DNA from 2 places in the Actinacidiphila reveromycinica genome. Region 2 is predicted to be linked to the other one. Evidence: riboswitches for the same ligand, from Rfam matches in the RefSeq annotation. Region 2 holds a riboswitch; the other holds the start of a gene.

Region 1 (7,703 bases), 1.7 Mb from region 2:
CCTGGCGCAGCGCCCGCACCGCGGAGGTACGGTGCGCCGCCTGCGCGAGCAACGCGTAGAACTGCGGCATCTGGAGCGAGGGCTCGCCGATCTGGAGCGGCCCGGCGGGCAGCAGGTCCAGCCCGACCGCGATCCGGCGCAGGTCCGCCCACGGGACGCCGATCCCGCCGCCGGCCGCGTGCGGGTTGAGCCACAGCCCCGAGCGGTCCGGGTAGAGGGTCCGCGCGATGTCCCGCCCGGAGACCACCTCGTGCTCGCGGTTCCACCCGCTGGCGGCCAGCTCGCGCGGCGAGGTGAAGCACGGCGCGTAGCCGTACCCGTCGATCTCCATCGTGCCGTACTGCGCGTCGGGCGCGCCGGAGCTGCCGTGCCACAGCAGCATCCACACCTGGCCCTCGGCGAGCGACGCGAGCAGGTTCTCGTAGGCGTCGAACCGGCCGGGTGCCACCTGGAGCAGCATCTGCTCCACATGGCCGGCCTGCGCCGCACCGCCTTGCGCGCCCGCGATCACGTGGGACCGCCCCTTTCCCCTCGTACAGCTCTTCGCACGACATCAAACCAGGTCGAGTGTGCCCAGCGGTATGGCGACCGACTCAAGCGGAACCGGCTATAGACCGGCTATACGGCCGTTGAACGGACGCGGCGGGCGGCTTCAGTCGCGGGCGAAGAACGGCTGCACCGTCTCCAGCATCCAGTCCCCCACCGGGTCCTGCGCCACGTCCAGCAGGATCAGGTGCACCGGCCAGGGGGGCTGCGCCGCGCCCAGCGCCCGGCCGAGCGCGTCCATCGCGGCGGCCCGGTCCTCCTCGGTCCAGCCGTCGAGTTCCACGCCGACGAACAGGGCGGGCGGCTCCTCCTCGACGACGGCCAGGGCCCGCCGTGCGGTGAGCACCACCGGGGTGACCGCGAACTCGCCGGCCGCGGCGGCCAGGAAGTCCACCGGCTCGGCGTCGTGGTCCGGCTCCCACAGCCGCACCCGGGCACCGGACGGCGCGTCGCCGCCGCGTACCCCGGCGAACGCCGGGGCCCGCTCGCCCGGCGCCGGCCGGCACAGCTCGGCCACCGCGGCGGGGGGCAGCGGCACCCCGACCGCGCCGCCGGGGTTGACCGCGATCCCCACCAGCGGCGGCAGCCCGCGGGCGAACTCGTGCACCGGCGCGACCGTGCAGGACATGCCGTCCGCGGCCTGCCGGAACTGCTGCTCGGAGCTGAACACCGGGACGTAGGGCGCGCCGCCGAGCACGACGGTCGGCAGGTCGAGGTCGGCCGCGTCGGGCGAGCCGCCGTTCGGCAGCGGCACCCACACCCGGGACCGGCCGAGCACCTCCAGCAGCCTGGGCGTGGCCGACGGGTTGCCGAGGCTGGCGGCCAGCACCTCTTCCAGCTCGTTGGCCGGCCATATGTACGGCGCCGGATTCTCCATGTCCACCCTTGTCCGCCCGAGTACCGCGTCTTTTGCGTCGTGCCCGGGAAACCCTAACCGCTGCCGGGGGCCGAGCACCCTGGGCATGCAATGATGAGTGCCACAACTTGCATACCGGCCGTTCGAGGCCGCGCGGGAGAGTCCCGGACCGGCGCACGCGACCAGCTCGCGGGCGGTGGACCGGGCGCCGAAGGAGCAAGCCCTCCCTTGAATCTCTCAGGCACAGATACCGCGCGGGCGAGGCAGATCTGAAAAGCGGCGGAGCCGTCGGCGCACCCCTGTCGGGTGCGTGCGGCCCCGCCCACCCAAGGTGCAAACCGGGGCCCGCGCGTGCGGGGGTTCACGGTGAACCTCTCAGGTTCCGATGACAGATGGGGAGTGTCCGATCTGTCGTCCCCTCCTCTTCCCGAGACCGAGCCTGGGAGCCTGTCACCGATGAGCGAACCCCGTCGTACCGCGCTCGACGCCCTGCACCGTGCCCTCGGCGCGACCATGACCGACTTCGCGGGCTGGGACATGCCGCTGCGCTACGCCAGCGAGCGCGAGGAGCACCAGGCCGTGCGCACCCGGGCCGGCCTGTTCGACCTGTCGCACATGGGCGAGATCACCGTGACGGGTCCGCAGGCGGGCGAGGCGCTCGACCACGCCCTGGTCGGCCACCTGTCCGCGCTGGCGGTGGGCCGGGCCCGCTACACGATGATCTGCGCGCCCGACGGCGGCATCCTCGACGACCTGATCGTGTACCGGCTCGGCGAGCAGGAGTTCATGGTCGTCGCCAACGCCTCCAACGCGCAGACGGTGCTCGACGCGGTCGCGCTGCGGGCGGCCGGGTACGACGCGCGGGTCCGCGACGACCGCGAGGCGTACGCGCTGCTGGCGGTCCAGGGCCCGCAGGCCCCGGCGATCATGAAGGCGGTGACCGACGCCGACCTGGACGGGCTGAAGTACTACGCCGGCCTGCCCGGCACGGTGGCCGGGGTGCAGGCGCTGATCGCCCGTACCGGCTACACCGGTGAGGACGGCTTCGAGTTGTTCGTGGCGCCGGCCGACGCCGAGCGGCTGTGGCAGGCGCTGACCGCGGCCGGCGAGGCGTCGGGGCTGGTGCCGTGCGGGCTGTCCTGCCGGGACACGCTGCGCCTGGAGGCCGGCATGCCGCTGTACGGCCACGAGCTGACCGCCTCGGTGACGCCGTTCGACGCCGGGCTGGGCCGGGTGGTCAAGTTCGACAAGCCCGGGGACTTCGTCGGGCGCACCGCGCTGGGCGCCGCCGCCGAGCGGGCCGCCGACCTGCCGCCGCGCAAGCTCGTCGGGCTGGTCGCGCAGGGCCGCCGGGTGCCGCGGGCCGGCTACCCGGTGACCGACGCGTCGGGCGCGGTGATCGGCGAGGTCACCTCGGGCGCCCCGTCGCCGACCCTGGGCAGGCCGATCGCGATGGCGTACGTGGACGCGGCGCACGCGGCGCCCGGCACCCCGGGGGTCGCGGTGGACATCCGCGGGTCGAAGGAGCCGTACGACGTCGTGGCGCTGCCGTTCTACCGGCGCGAGCGCTGAGCGCGACCGCTGGGAGCGTCCGGGCATGGCCCGCGGGTGTGGCCGGGCATGGCCTCGGTGCCTGGCCCGGCACCTGAGGGCCCCTGCGCCTGGCCCCGCCCCCTGTGACAACGGGGCGGACGCCCGCCCCCGCCCCGTTCCCCTACCTTTCCGTTTGCCGTGCCGCGCACGCGAGCACCCCTGTCGATCCGGGAGAATCCAGCCATGAGCATCAACCCTGAGCAGCTTCGTTACAGCAAGGAGCACGAGTGGCTCTCCGCCCCCGCCGACGGCGCGGCCACCGTGGGCATCACCTCGCACGCCGCCGACGCGCTCGGTGACGTGGTCTTCGTCCAGCTCCCCGAGGTGGGCGCCACGGTGACCGCGGGCGAGACCTGCGGCGAGCTGGAGTCCACCAAGTCGGTCAGCGACCTGTACTCGCCGGTGGGCGGCGAGGTCACCGAGGTGAACCAGGACGTCGTCGACGACCCGTCACTGGTGAACTCCGCCCCCTTCGAGGGCGGCTGGCTGTTCCGGGTGAAGGTGGCCGACGAGCCGTCCGACCTGCTGTCCGCCGCCGAGTACGACGCCTTCATCGAGAACTGAGGGACCCGCGATGTCGCTGCTGAACCAGTCCCTGCACGCCTTCGACCCCGACGTGGCGGCCGCGGTCGACGCCGAGCTCAACCGCCAGCAGTCCACGCTGGAGATGATCGCGTCCGAGAACTTCGCCCCGGTCGCCGTGCTGGAGGCCCAGGGCTCGGTGCTGACCAACAAGTACGCGGAGGGCTACCCGGGCCGCCGCTACTACGGCGGCTGCGAACACGTCGACGTGATCGAGCAGCTCGCCATCGACCGGGTCAAGGCGCTGTTCGGCGCCGAGTCGGCGAACGTGCAGCCGCACTCCGGCGCCCAGGCGAACGCCGCCGCGATGTTCGCCCTGCTCAAGCCGGGCGACACCATCCTCGGCCTGGACCTGGCGCACGGCGGGCACCTGACCCACGGCATGAAGATCAACTTCTCCGGCAAGCTCTACAAGGTGGCCGCCTACCACGTGGACGCCGAGACCAGCCGGGTCGACATGGCCGAGGTCGAGCGGCTGGCCAAGGAGCACCGCCCGCAGCTCATCGTGGCCGGCTGGTCCGCCTACCCGCGGCAGCTCGACTTCGCGGAGTTCCGCCGGATCGCCGACGAGGTCGGCGCGTACCTGATGGTGGACATGGCGCACTTCGCCGGCCTGGTCGCCGCCGGGCTGCACCCCTCCCCCGTGCCGTACGCCGACGTGGTCACCACCACGACCCACAAGACGCTCGGCGGGCCGCGCGGCGGGGTGATCCTGGCCAGGGCGGACCTCGCCAAGAAGATCAACTCGGCGGTCTTCCCGGGGCAGCAGGGCGGCCCGCTGGAGCACGTGATCGCGGCGAAGGCGGTGGCGTTCAAGGCCGCGGCCACCGACGAGTTCAAGGACCGCCAGGCCCGCACGCTGGAAGGCGCGAAGATCCTCGCCGACCGGCTGGCCCGGCCCGACGTGGCGGAGCTCGGCGTCTCCGTGCTCTCCGGGGGCACCGACGTGCACCTGGTCCTGGTCGACCTGCGCAACTCCGCGCTCGACGGCCAGCAGGCCGAGGACCGGCTGCACACGGTCGGCATCACCGTCAACCGCAACGCGGTCCCGAACGACCCGCGGCCCCCGATGGTCACCTCGGGCCTGCGGATCGGCACGCCCGCGCTGGCCACGCGGGGCTTCGGCGCCGACGACTTCCGGGAGGTCGCCGACATCATCGCGGCGACCCTCACCGCGTCGCCGGCCTTCCCGCCGTCGGAGAGCGCGCCCCTGCGCAAGCGGGTCACCGCGCTGGCCGACAAGCACCCGCTGTACCCGGCGCTGTAGCCGGCGGCCGGTCCGTGGGCCGCCTCACCCCGCTCCGCGTCGTCGCGGACGCCTCGCGCGTGCGAAGCTCGGGGGGAGGGGCGGACCCGGACCGGCGTCCGTGCCGGACGTGTCCGGCGTGCGGCGCGACCGATCCGGACGCACCCGACGCGGCGCCCGATCCGGACGCACCCGACGCGGCGCGCCCCACCCGGGCGCACCCGCCGCACCTGCCCGCCGGGCGCGGCCGCAGCACCACCCCGCGGACAACGGCGTCCGCGATACCCAGGAGCTAGGAACCCGTGGCAATCTCCGTCTTCGACCTGTTCTCCATCGGCATAGGGCCCTCCAGCTCGCACACCGTCGGCCCGATGCGGGCGGCGAACATCTTCGTGCACCGCCTGAAGAACGAGGCGCTGCTCGCGCACACCGCCTCCGTCCGGGCCGAGCTGTTCGGCTCGCTCGGCGCCACCGGCCACGGCCACGGCACCCCGAAGGCGGTGCTGCTCGGGCTGTCCGGCCACGCGCCGCGCACCGTGGACGTCGAGACGGCCGACGACGAGGTCGCCCGGATCCGCGCGGAACGCCGGCTGGCCCTGCTGGGCACCCACGAGATCGCGTTCGACCCCGACGCCGACCTGGTGCTGCACCGGCGCCGCTCGCTGCCCTACCACGCCAACGGGATGACGCTGTCCGCCCGCGACGAGGCGGGCGAGGTGCTGCTGGCGAAGACGTACTACTCGGTGGGCGGCGGCTTCGTGGTGGACGAGGACGCCGTCGGCGAGGACCGGATCAAGCTGGACGACACGGTGCTGCGGCACCCCTTCCGCACCGGCGACGAGCTGCTGCGGCTGTCCCGGGAGACCGGGCTGTCGATCTCCGCGCTGATGATGGAGAACGAGAAGGCGTGGCGCAGCGAGGCGGACATCCGGGCCGGCCTGCTGGAGATCTGGCAGGTGATGCGGGCGTGCGTGGAGCGCGGCATGAGCCGGGAGGGCATCCTGCCCGGCGGCCTGAAGGTGCGCCGCCGCGCCGCGCAGTCCGCCCGCCAGCTACGGGCCGAGGGCGACCCGTCCACCCGTGCGATGGAGTGGATCACCCTGTACGCGATGGCGGTCAACGAGGAGAACGCGGCGGGCGGGCGCGTGGTCACCGCCCCCACGAACGGCGCCGCCGGGATCATCCCGGCCGTCCTGCACTACTACCTGGCGTTCGTCTGCTCGCCGGCCACGTCCGCCGCCGACCGGGACGACGCGGTGGTCCGCTTCCTGCTGGCCGCGGGGGCGATCGGGATGCTCTTCAAGGAGAACGCCTCGATCTCCGGCGCCGAGGTCGGCTGCCAGGGCGAGGTCGGCTCCGCCTGCTCGATGGCCGCGGGCGGCCTCGCGGAGGTCCTCGGGCTCACCCCCGAGCAGGTCGAGAACGCGGCCGAGATCGGCATGGAGCACAACCTCGGCCTCACCTGCGACCCCGTGGGCGGCCTGGTCCAGATCCCCTGCATCGAGCGCAACGGCATGGCGGCGGTCAAGGCGGTCACCGCCGCCCGCATGGCGATGCGCGGCGACGGCCGCCACCACGTCTCCCTGGACAAGGTCATCAAGACCATGAAGCAGACCGGGGCGGACATGAAGGTCAAGTACAAGGAGACCGCCCGCGGCGGCCTCGCCGTCAACGTCATCGAGTGCTGACGGCGTAGGGCCTGACCTGCGGGTTCCCGTCTTTCAGCTCTATCCCCGCGCGAGCGGGGGTGGTCCGGCTGCGCCGACGGGCTCTCGCGCCGGATCGTCGAGGTTCGCCCAGCCGATGTGCCCCATCTGCACGCCTTCGCCCGGGTGACGGCTGATTTTGGTGGTCGGGGGTCACGTGAGGCCGGCTGCGATGGCGAGGCGTACGGCCTCGGCCCGGCCCTGGAGGCCGGCTTTGGTGAACAGCTTGTTGATGTGGGTCTTGACGGTGGCCTCGCCGATCAAGAGCTGCTGGGCGATGGCACGGTTGGGCAGGCCCTGGCCGATGAGGGTGAGGACTTCGCGTTCGCGGGGGGTGAGGTCCGGGGGAAGGGTTGGCGCGGGTGCGGGCTGGCGGGTGCGGGCGGCGACCAGGAGGCGGTTCTGGACTTCGCGGTCGAGGACGGACTGTCCCGCGGCGGCGGCTCGGATGGCGCGCATGATGTCCTGGCGTCCCGCGTTCTTGGTGAGGTAGCCGCGGGCGCCGGCGCCGAGTGCGGCCAGGATGGAGTCGTCGTCGGCGAAGGTGGTCAGTACCACGACGGCGATCTGCGGGTGCTCCTCGCTCAGACGGCGGGTCGTCTCGATGCCGTCCATTCCAGGCATGCGCAGATCCATCAGGACGACGTCCACCGAGGTGGCGGCAGCGGCGGACAGAACCTGGGTGCCATCGGCCGCAGCGGTGACGACCTCGATGTCCTCGGACAGGTCGAGTACCGCGGCCAGCGATTCGCGGACAGCGGCCTGGTCGTCGGCGACGATCACCTTCAACGGGAGCGGGTGGTCGGTTGCTTCGTTCATCTCGGGATCACTGCCTCCACCTGCCAGCCGCCTTGGTCTCGTCCCTCGGTGATGGGGCCCGCCGTGAGTGTGCCGCCCAGCAAAGTCACCCGTTCACGCATCCCGATCAGTCCCATTCCGCTGCCGGCACCCGCGCCCGCGCCCGCCGCGTCGCGCGGAGGCCCGTTGCGGACCCTCAGTGTCGTCGAGGCGGCGGCCACCAGTTCCACATGGACGCTGCCGCCCGGGGCGTGCCGGGCCGCGTTGGTCAGGGCCTCCTGGGCGATCCGCAGCAGGCCCTGGGTGATCTGGGCGGGCAGCTCACGGAGGGTTCCGGTCACGGTCAGGGCATCGCGGTGACCGGACGACTCGACCA
Region 2 (7,703 bases):
GTGCGGGGCGATGATCTGCCCGTCGGGCAGGATCTCCCCGGTGTCCTCGAAGAGCAGCACCCCGTTGCACAGCAGGCTCCACCCCTGCTCCGGGTGGTGGGCCACGATCAGGGCCGCCTCACGGTCGGGGCTGTCGGCGGTGGGGCACTGCGGCTCGTGCTGGCACATGGTCACTGGTGTCTTTCGCTGCGAGAGGTGAATGGTGCGGTCGGTCGCGTGGCCTGACTGGCTCATGTGGGTCCCCCGTTCTCGCGCGGCCGGTCCCAGTCTTGCTCCCCGGACGGCATTCCGCAGGCATTTCACGAGCGCGCTCCTCATTGGTGCCGGGCGCATCGCCCGCCCGGCCGGTCGCGCACGCGCGACGGCGTCCTTCGACCGTTTCCCGGTCGAAGGGCGCCGTCTCCGGAGCCCCGTCGGCGCCCCGCGGAGGCGCCGCGCGGATCAGCCCTCGTAGGCGTCCAGCGGGGGGCAGGAGCACACCAGGTTGCGGTCGCCGAACGCCCCGTCGATGCGGCGCACCGGCGGCCAGTACTTGTCCGCGGGGTGCACCCCGGCCGGGAAGACGGCCTCCTGGCGGCTGTAGGGGTGGTCCCAGTCGCCGCCGAGCGCGGCCGCGGTGTGCGGGGCCGAGCGCAGCGGGTTGTCGTCCGCCGGCCACTCCCCCGCGCCGACCCGGTCGATCTCGCCGCGGATCGCGATCATCGCCTCGCAGAACCGGTCGAGTTCGGCGAGGTCCTCGCTCTCGGTGGGCTCGATCATCAGGGTGCCGGCCACCGGGAAGGACATCGTCGGCGCGTGGAAGCCGTAGTCGATCAGCCGCTTGGCCACGTCGTCGACGCTGACGCCGGTCTCCCGGGTGAGCTGCCGCAGGTCGACGATGCACTCGTGGGCGACGAGGCCGCCGGGACCGGTGTAGAGCACCGGGTAGTGCGCCTCCAGCCGCTTGGCGACGTAGTTGGCGCTCAGCACCGCGATCTGGGTGGCCTGCTTGAGGCCCTCGGCGCCCATCAGCCGGACGTACGTCCAGGAGATCGGCAGGATGCCCGCCGAGCCCCAGGGCGCGGCCGACACCGGGCCGACACCGGTGGCGGGGCCGGCCTCGGGTTGGAGCGGGTGGTTGGGAAGGTGCGGGGCGAGGTGGGCGCGGACCGCGACCGGGCCGACGCCGGGGCCGCCGCCGCCGTGCGGGATGCAGAACGTCTTGTGCAGGTTCAGGTGGGACACGTCGGCGCCGAACCGGCCCGGGCGGGCCAGCCCGACCAGCGCGTTGAGGTTCGCGCCGTCCACGTAGACCTGTCCGCCGGCGTCGTGCACGGCCGCGCAGATGTCGGTGATGTGCTCCTCGAACACGCCGTGCGTGGAGGGGTAGGTGACCATCAGCACGGCGAGCCGGTCGCGGTGCTGCTCGATCTTCGCGCGCAGGTCGTCGACGTCCACGTCGCCGTCCTGGCGGGTCTTGACCACGACCACGCTCATGCCGGCCATCACGGCGCTGGCGGCGTTGGTGCCGTGCGCGGAGGACGGGATCAGGCAGACCGTGCGGTCGAGGTCGCCGTTCGCGCGGTGGTAGGCGCGCACCGCGAGCAGGCCGGCCAGTTCGCCCTGCGATCCGGCGTTCGGCTGGAGGCTGACCTTGTCGTAGCCGGTGATCTCGGCGAGCTGGTCCTCCAGGCCGTGGATCAGGCTGAGGTAGCCCTCGGCCTGGTCGGCGGGCGCGAAGGGGTGCAGCGCGCCGAACTCCGGCCAGGTGACCGGCTCCATCTCGGTGGTCGCGTTGAGCTTCATGGTGCACGAGCCCAGCGGGATCATGCCGCGGTCCAGGGCGTAGTCGCGGTCCGCGAGGCGGCGCAGGTAGCGCAGCATCGAGGTCTCGCTGCGGTGCCGGTGGAAGACCGGGTGGGTGAGGTAGTCGCCGGTGCGCAGCAGCGCGTCGGGCAGCGCGTCGGCGGTGGCGTCGTCGAGCGCGTCGAGGTCGACGGTGGCGGCGCCGAACGCGGCGAGCACCGCGGCCAGCGCGGCGCGGTCGGTGGTCTCGTCGCAGGCGACGCCGACGTGGTCGGCGTCGGTCTGCCGCAGGTTGACGCCGGCCGCGCGGGCGGCGGCCACCACGTCGGCGGCCCGGCCCGGCACCCTCGCGGTCAGGGTGTCGAAGAACGCGTCCCCGACGACCTCGACGCCGGCCGCGCGCAGGCCCGCGGCGAGCACCGCGGCGTAGCGGTGGGTGCGGCGCGCGATGGCGGCCAGTCCGTCGGGCCCGTGGTAGACGGCGTACATGCCGGCCATCACCGCGAGCAGCACCTGGGCGGTGCAGATGTTGCTGGTGGCCTTCTCGCGCCGGATGTGCTGCTCGCGCGTCTGGAGGGCCAGCCGGAAGGCGGTGTCGCCGTCGGCGTCGACGGAGACGCCGACGAGCCGGCCCGGCAGGTTGCGGGCGTAGGAGTCGCGGACCGCCATGTAGCCGGCGTGCGGGCCGCCGAAGCCCATCGGGACGCCGAAGCGCTGGGTGGTGCCGACCGCGATGTCCGCGCCGAGCTCGCCGGGCGGGGTGAGCAGGGTCAGCGCCAGCAGGTCGGCGGCCACGGTGACGATCGCACCCAGGTCGTGCGCCTGCTCGATGACCGGCCGCAGGTCGCGTACGGCGCCCGAGGCGCCCGGGTACTGGAGCAGCACCCCGGTGACGCCGCGCTTGGCGACGTCGGCGGGGATGCCCGCGGACAGGTCGGCGGTGACGACCTCGACGCCGGTCGGTTCGGCGCGGGTGCGGATCACCGCGAGGGTCTGCGGGAAGGTGTCGGCATCGACGAGGTAGACGCCGTTCCTGACCTTGCCGACCCGGCGGGACAGCGCCATCGCCTCGGCGGCCGCGGTGCCCTCGTCCAGCAGGGAGGCCCCCGAGGTGGGCAGACCGGTGAGGTCGGCGACGACGGTCTGGAAGTTCAGCAGCGCTTCGAGGCGGCCCTGCGAGATCTCCGGCTGGTACGGGGTGTAGGCGGTGTACCAGGCGGGGTTCTCCAGCACGTTGCGCAGGATGACCGGCGGGGTGAAGGTGCCGTAGTAGCCCAGGCCGATCATCGGGGTGAGCACCTGGTTGCGGTCGGCGAGCGCCCGCAGTTCGGCGAGTGCCTCGGCCTCCGTGACGGCGGCGGGCAGGCCGAGCGCCCCGGTGCTCCTGATGGTGTCGGGGACGGCCGCGGCGGTCAGTTCGTCCAGCGAGCCGTAGCCCACCTGGGCGAGCATCTTGGCCTGCGCCCCGACGTCGGGACCGATGTGGCGGCGGGCGAAGGGCCGGCCTGCCTCGAGCTCGGCGAGCGTGGTTCGGCGGTCACTCATCTTCGGGGGCCTCCTGGTCTGTGACGACCTTCGGGGGTGCCGTCACGGGCACCCGTACGGCCTCCCCCTCTGTCATCAGAACCTGAGAGCTTCACCGCCCCGGCCACGGGGCGGCTTTCACCGTCGGTGAGGACGCGTCCCGGCGGCCGCGCTGCTTCCGGGACAGGTCCTGCTTTCCAGAGTGACCTCGCCCGAGCGGTACGGATGCCTGAGAGTTTCCGGGGAGGATTTGCTCCTTCGGCGTCCTCCGCCACCCGCCGCCAGGCGGGCTCTTGGAGGACTCTCCCGCACGGGGTCGACGGCCTGCTGCCAGCCTACCAGCGCGTTCCGGGGCACGGGTGGGGACAGGTGCCGAGTCGACACCGCCCCGATCGTGGCTTTGGGTAGGAAGAAGCATCCGCCGTGTGACGGCGGCCCGGGGTTGGTCGGAGTGCTTGGAGGGACCGTGCGAACCGACATCGATCCGCGCAGCCTGATCGGCCGCCGCGCCTTCGACCGTGACGGGACGAGGATCGGCACGGTGGACGAGGTCTACCTCGACGACGCGACCGGCACGCCGGAGTGGGCGGCGGTGCGCACCGGCCTGTTCACCCGGGACGCGTTCGTGCCGCTCGGCCCGAGCGAGCTGGACGGCGACACGCTGCGAGTGCCGTACGAGAAGGCACTGATCAAGGACGCGCCGGACTTCGGGGTGGGCCGGCACCTGTCGCCCGAGCAGGAGTTGCAGCTCTACCACCACTACGGGATGGACGTGCCGCGCGCGGGCGCCGAGCGGGCGCCGTCCGGGGACTTCGGGGAGCTGGCCGACGGGGAGTGAGCGGGCACGGCCGCCGGCGCGGAGCCGGGGGGCGGGCCCCTGTGCTCTACGGGGTCTCCCGGGCCGCCGGTGCGTCCTGGGGGTCCGGGGCCGCCTCCGACACGTGCCGGGTGCCCGGGGCGCCCGGCGGGCCGTGCTCCCGCTGGGCGGCCAGCGGGAGCGGGTCGCTGCGGCTGAGCGCCGGGTCGTCGACCGGGAAGGTGCGCACCCGGCCCGGCCGGCTGTCCGAGGGCACCTCGAAGCGCACGGTCACCCGCCCGACACCGCTGCCCTGCACCCATCCGGCGCCGTGGACCTCGTGGACGACGTCGTGGCCGGGCAGCCAGCGGTTCGCCCGCTCGGGTGCCGGCGGCGGGCTGCTGGGCAGCGGCTCGGGGACGCCCTGGTCGGACCCGCCGTGCAGGGCGAGCTCGCTCTCGGCGTGGGCGAACAGGTCCTCCTGGGTGAAGTCGGCCAGCCCGGCGACGCCCACCCCGAGCAGCCGCACGCCTCCGGTGGTGTCGACGGCCTCGGCGAGGCGGCGGGCGGTCTCGCGGACCACGGCCGGGTCGTCGGTGGGGGCGCGCAGCGTCTCGGAGCGGGTGAGCGTGGAGAAGTCGTACCGCCGGACCTTGACCACCACGGTGCGGCCGGAGCGGCCGGCCCCGCGCAACCGCTGCACGCAGCGCTCGGCGAGCCGGTCGATCTCGTACCGCACATGGGCGCGGTCGGTCAGATCGGTGTCGAAGGTGTCCTCGACCGAGATGGACTTGACGTCGCGGTCGGCGACGACGGGGCGGTTGTCGACACCGGCGGCCATGGCGTGCAGGCCGGCGCCGTGGGCCTTCCCGAGCAGCCGGACCAGCTCGCCCTCGCCGGCCCGGGAGATCTCGGCGACGGTGAGGATGCCGGCCCTGCGCAGGTGCTCGGCGGTGGCCGGGCCGACCCCCGGCAGGGTGCGCACCGGCATCGGGTCCAGCAGCGCCCGCTCGGTGCCGGGCTCGACCACCACCAGGCCGTCCGGCTTGGCCTTCTCCGAGGCGATCTTGGCGAGCAGCTTGGAGCCGGCCAGCCCGACCGAGGCGGTCAGGCCGGTGGCGGCCCTGATGTCGGCGCGCAGCCCGCGGGCCACGGCCCTCGGGTCGCCGGCGTGCCCGCCCGCCTCCAGGTCGACGAACGCCTCGTCGACGCTCAGGGGCTCTATCAGGGGTGATGCCTCGCGCAGCAGGGCCATGACGATCTCGCTGATCTGGCGGTAGATGCCGAAGCGCGGCACGAGGTAGGCCGCGTGGGGGGCGAGCCGGCGGGCGTGCGCCATGGCCATGGCGGAGTGGACGCCGTGCACGCGTGCCTCGTAGGACGCGGTCGAGACCACACCGCGGGGTCCCAGGCCGCCGACCACCACCGGCTTGCCCCGCAGGCTGGGCTTGGACGCCTGCTCGACCGCGGCGAAGAACGCGTCCATGTCCAGGTGGAGGATCGTCGGCGCACTTCTCACACCTCCAGCGTCCCGCATACCGCCGACATCAGCCGTACACGTGTACGGCGACGGCGGGTCGGGCGGCCGGACGCCCTCGGACCCGGGTGCTTCAGACCGCCTTGTTGCGGCGGCGGGCCAGCTCGTCGGCCGGGTTGTGCCCGACCAGGGTCTCGCCGGTGTCCACGCGCTCGCCGTGCATCTGGGACAGCGCGCTCTCCACGTCGCGCCACACCACGCCGACCGCGATCCCGAAGATGCCCTGGCCGCCCTGGAGGAGCTGGACCACCTCGTCGGGCGACGTGCACTCGTAGACGGTCGCGCCGTCGCTCATCAGCGTCATCCGGGCCAGCTCGCCGGGGCCGACCGAGCGCAGGTGCTGGACGGCGGTGCGGATGTTCTGGAGGGAGACACCGGTGTCGAGCAGCCGCTTGACGATCTTGAGCACGACGACGTCGGAGAAGCCGTACAGCCGCTGGGTGCCCGATCCGTAGGCCGGGCGGACGCTGGGCTCGACCAGGCCGGTGCGGGCCCAGTAGTCCAACTGGCGGTAGGTGATGCCGGTGGCGGCACATGCCGCCGGGCCGCGGTAGCCGACCTGCTCGGACGGCGTCTCGGCCGGTGGGCCGCCGTCCGCGCCCACCGCCGCGGGGGCGAGCGCCCCCCGGGCCGGATACGGGCCGCCGGTCGCCAAACCGTCGCCGGTACTTCTCACGACGCCCTCCGTCCCCTTCGCGTCCGCTGGCCGCGCGCACGTGCCACCGGACTTTCCCTTCTGACGGTAGGCAGTCGTCACACGTGCGTCAACGATCGCCACGCTCGGCACGCCGAGTGAAATTCACCCCAGGAGTGGTTTGCTCCGAGCGCACAGCGGGAACACAGTTCCGAATGGCTGCATGGCGGCAACCTTGCCCCCTTTGGGGGCGGTATGGCGCGTCCGCCCCGGGCGGGCGTCACCCGGTCGCGCCGCGCCCGTCCGGGCGTCGTCCTGCGCGCGGTCGCGGCCCGCGCCAGGTGGCGACCGGTCTGCCGCTCGCGTCCTACCGGTCCCCACGGCCCCGCCGACCGGCGGAGCCTACTGGTTGCTGGTCCCGAAGTCCTCGGGCGAGATCTGGTCGAGGAACTCGCGGAACTTCTCCACCTCGTCCTCCTGCTCGTCCGGGATCGCGATCCCCGCGTCGTCCAGCACACCGTCGCTGCCGTAGATCGGCGTGCCGGTGCGCAGGGCGAGCGCTATGGCGTCGGACGGGCGGGCACTGACCTCCACCCCGCCGGCGAAGACCAGCTCCGCATAGAACACGCCGTCCCTCAGGTCGGTGATGCGCACCTCCGTCAGCGTCTGTCCCACCGCCTCGAGCACGTCCTTGAAGAGGTCGTGAGTCAGCGGTCGCGCAGGCGTCATGCCCTGCTGCGCGAAAGCGATGGCCGTCGCCTCTCCCGGCCCGATCCAGATGGGCAGGTACCGGTCGCCTCCTACTTCACGCAGGAGCACGATCGGTTGGTTGGAGGGCATTTCGACCCGGACACCCACAACGTCGAGCTCGTTCACACCAGCAACCCTAGGCCGTGCCTGCGGGGTTTGGGTAGTCGGGCAGCCGCCGGGCGCGGCTCCGAGGCGTTCCGGAACCCGCCTCCGCCAGGCGGTTCGCCCCCGCGGATGCCGCTCCGGGCCGCGGTTCCGGCCGCGATCCGACCGAAATCCGACGCCGGGAGGGGCGGCGCGGCGCAGGTCGGCCGGCCGCCGGTGCCCGCCGTCGGACCCGCGGAACCGGGCCGGGGGGCGGGGCGTGGAACCGGACCGCTCGTGCCCGGACCGAGGGGCCGAACCGTGCGGCCGGACCGGGGACGCGCGGCCGCGATCAGTCCAGTCGGACCCGCAGCGCCGACTGCACCATCGCGGCGTGCAGCCGCACCGACAGCATGGCGAGCTCCCGGGCGGTCGCCTCGGCGTGCAGCCGGGTCTGCGGGTTGCGGTGCCGGCGCAGCGGCGCCACCACCTGCTCGACCAGGCCCGCCTCCCGGTCGGCGGCGGCCTTCACCGCGCGCAGGTGGCGCGGCTCCAGTCCGAAACGCCCGAGGTCCACGATCAGCCGGGCCACG

The links. A riboswitch is a leader RNA that binds a small molecule or an ion and turns the genes downstream of it on or off. The one in region 2 is predicted to bind glycine.
Region 1: linked by a shared signal. The riboswitch ahead of gcvT (glycine cleavage system aminomethyltransferase GcvT) and the one ahead of gcvP (aminomethyl-transferring glycine dehydrogenase) in region 2 are both predicted to bind glycine.

What each region holds. Positions count from the first base shown of each region.
Region 1 covers NZ_AP018365.1:6,159,492-6,167,194, reverse strand. The annotation lists gene RVR_RS26270 (enhanced serine sensitivity protein SseB C-terminal domain-containing protein) at 1-511, opposite strand, end outside; gene RVR_RS26265 (enhanced serine sensitivity protein SseB) at 653-1,423, opposite strand; glycine riboswitch at 1,547-1,665, shown strand; gene gcvT (glycine cleavage system aminomethyltransferase GcvT) at 1,859-2,974, shown strand; gene gcvH (glycine cleavage system protein GcvH) at 3,179-3,559, shown strand; gene glyA (serine hydroxymethyltransferase) at 3,570-4,844, shown strand; gene RVR_RS26245 (L-serine ammonia-lyase) at 5,126-6,511, shown strand; gene RVR_RS26240 (response regulator) at 6,683-7,348, opposite strand; gene RVR_RS26235 (sensor histidine kinase) at 7,345-7,703, opposite strand, start outside.
Region 2 covers NZ_AP018365.1:7,885,892-7,893,594, reverse strand. The annotation lists gene RVR_RS33570 (DUF5999 family protein) at 1-168, opposite strand, end outside; gene gcvP (aminomethyl-transferring glycine dehydrogenase) at 442-3,330, opposite strand; glycine riboswitch at 3,390-3,516, opposite strand; glycine riboswitch at 3,517-3,628, opposite strand; gene RVR_RS33560 (PRC-barrel domain-containing protein) at 3,776-4,147, shown strand; gene RVR_RS33555 (DNA polymerase IV) at 4,194-5,624, opposite strand; gene RVR_RS33550 (MerR family transcriptional regulator) at 5,716-6,318, opposite strand; gene RVR_RS33545 (bifunctional nuclease family protein) at 6,679-7,152, opposite strand; gene ftsR (transcriptional regulator FtsR) at 7,463-7,703, opposite strand, start outside.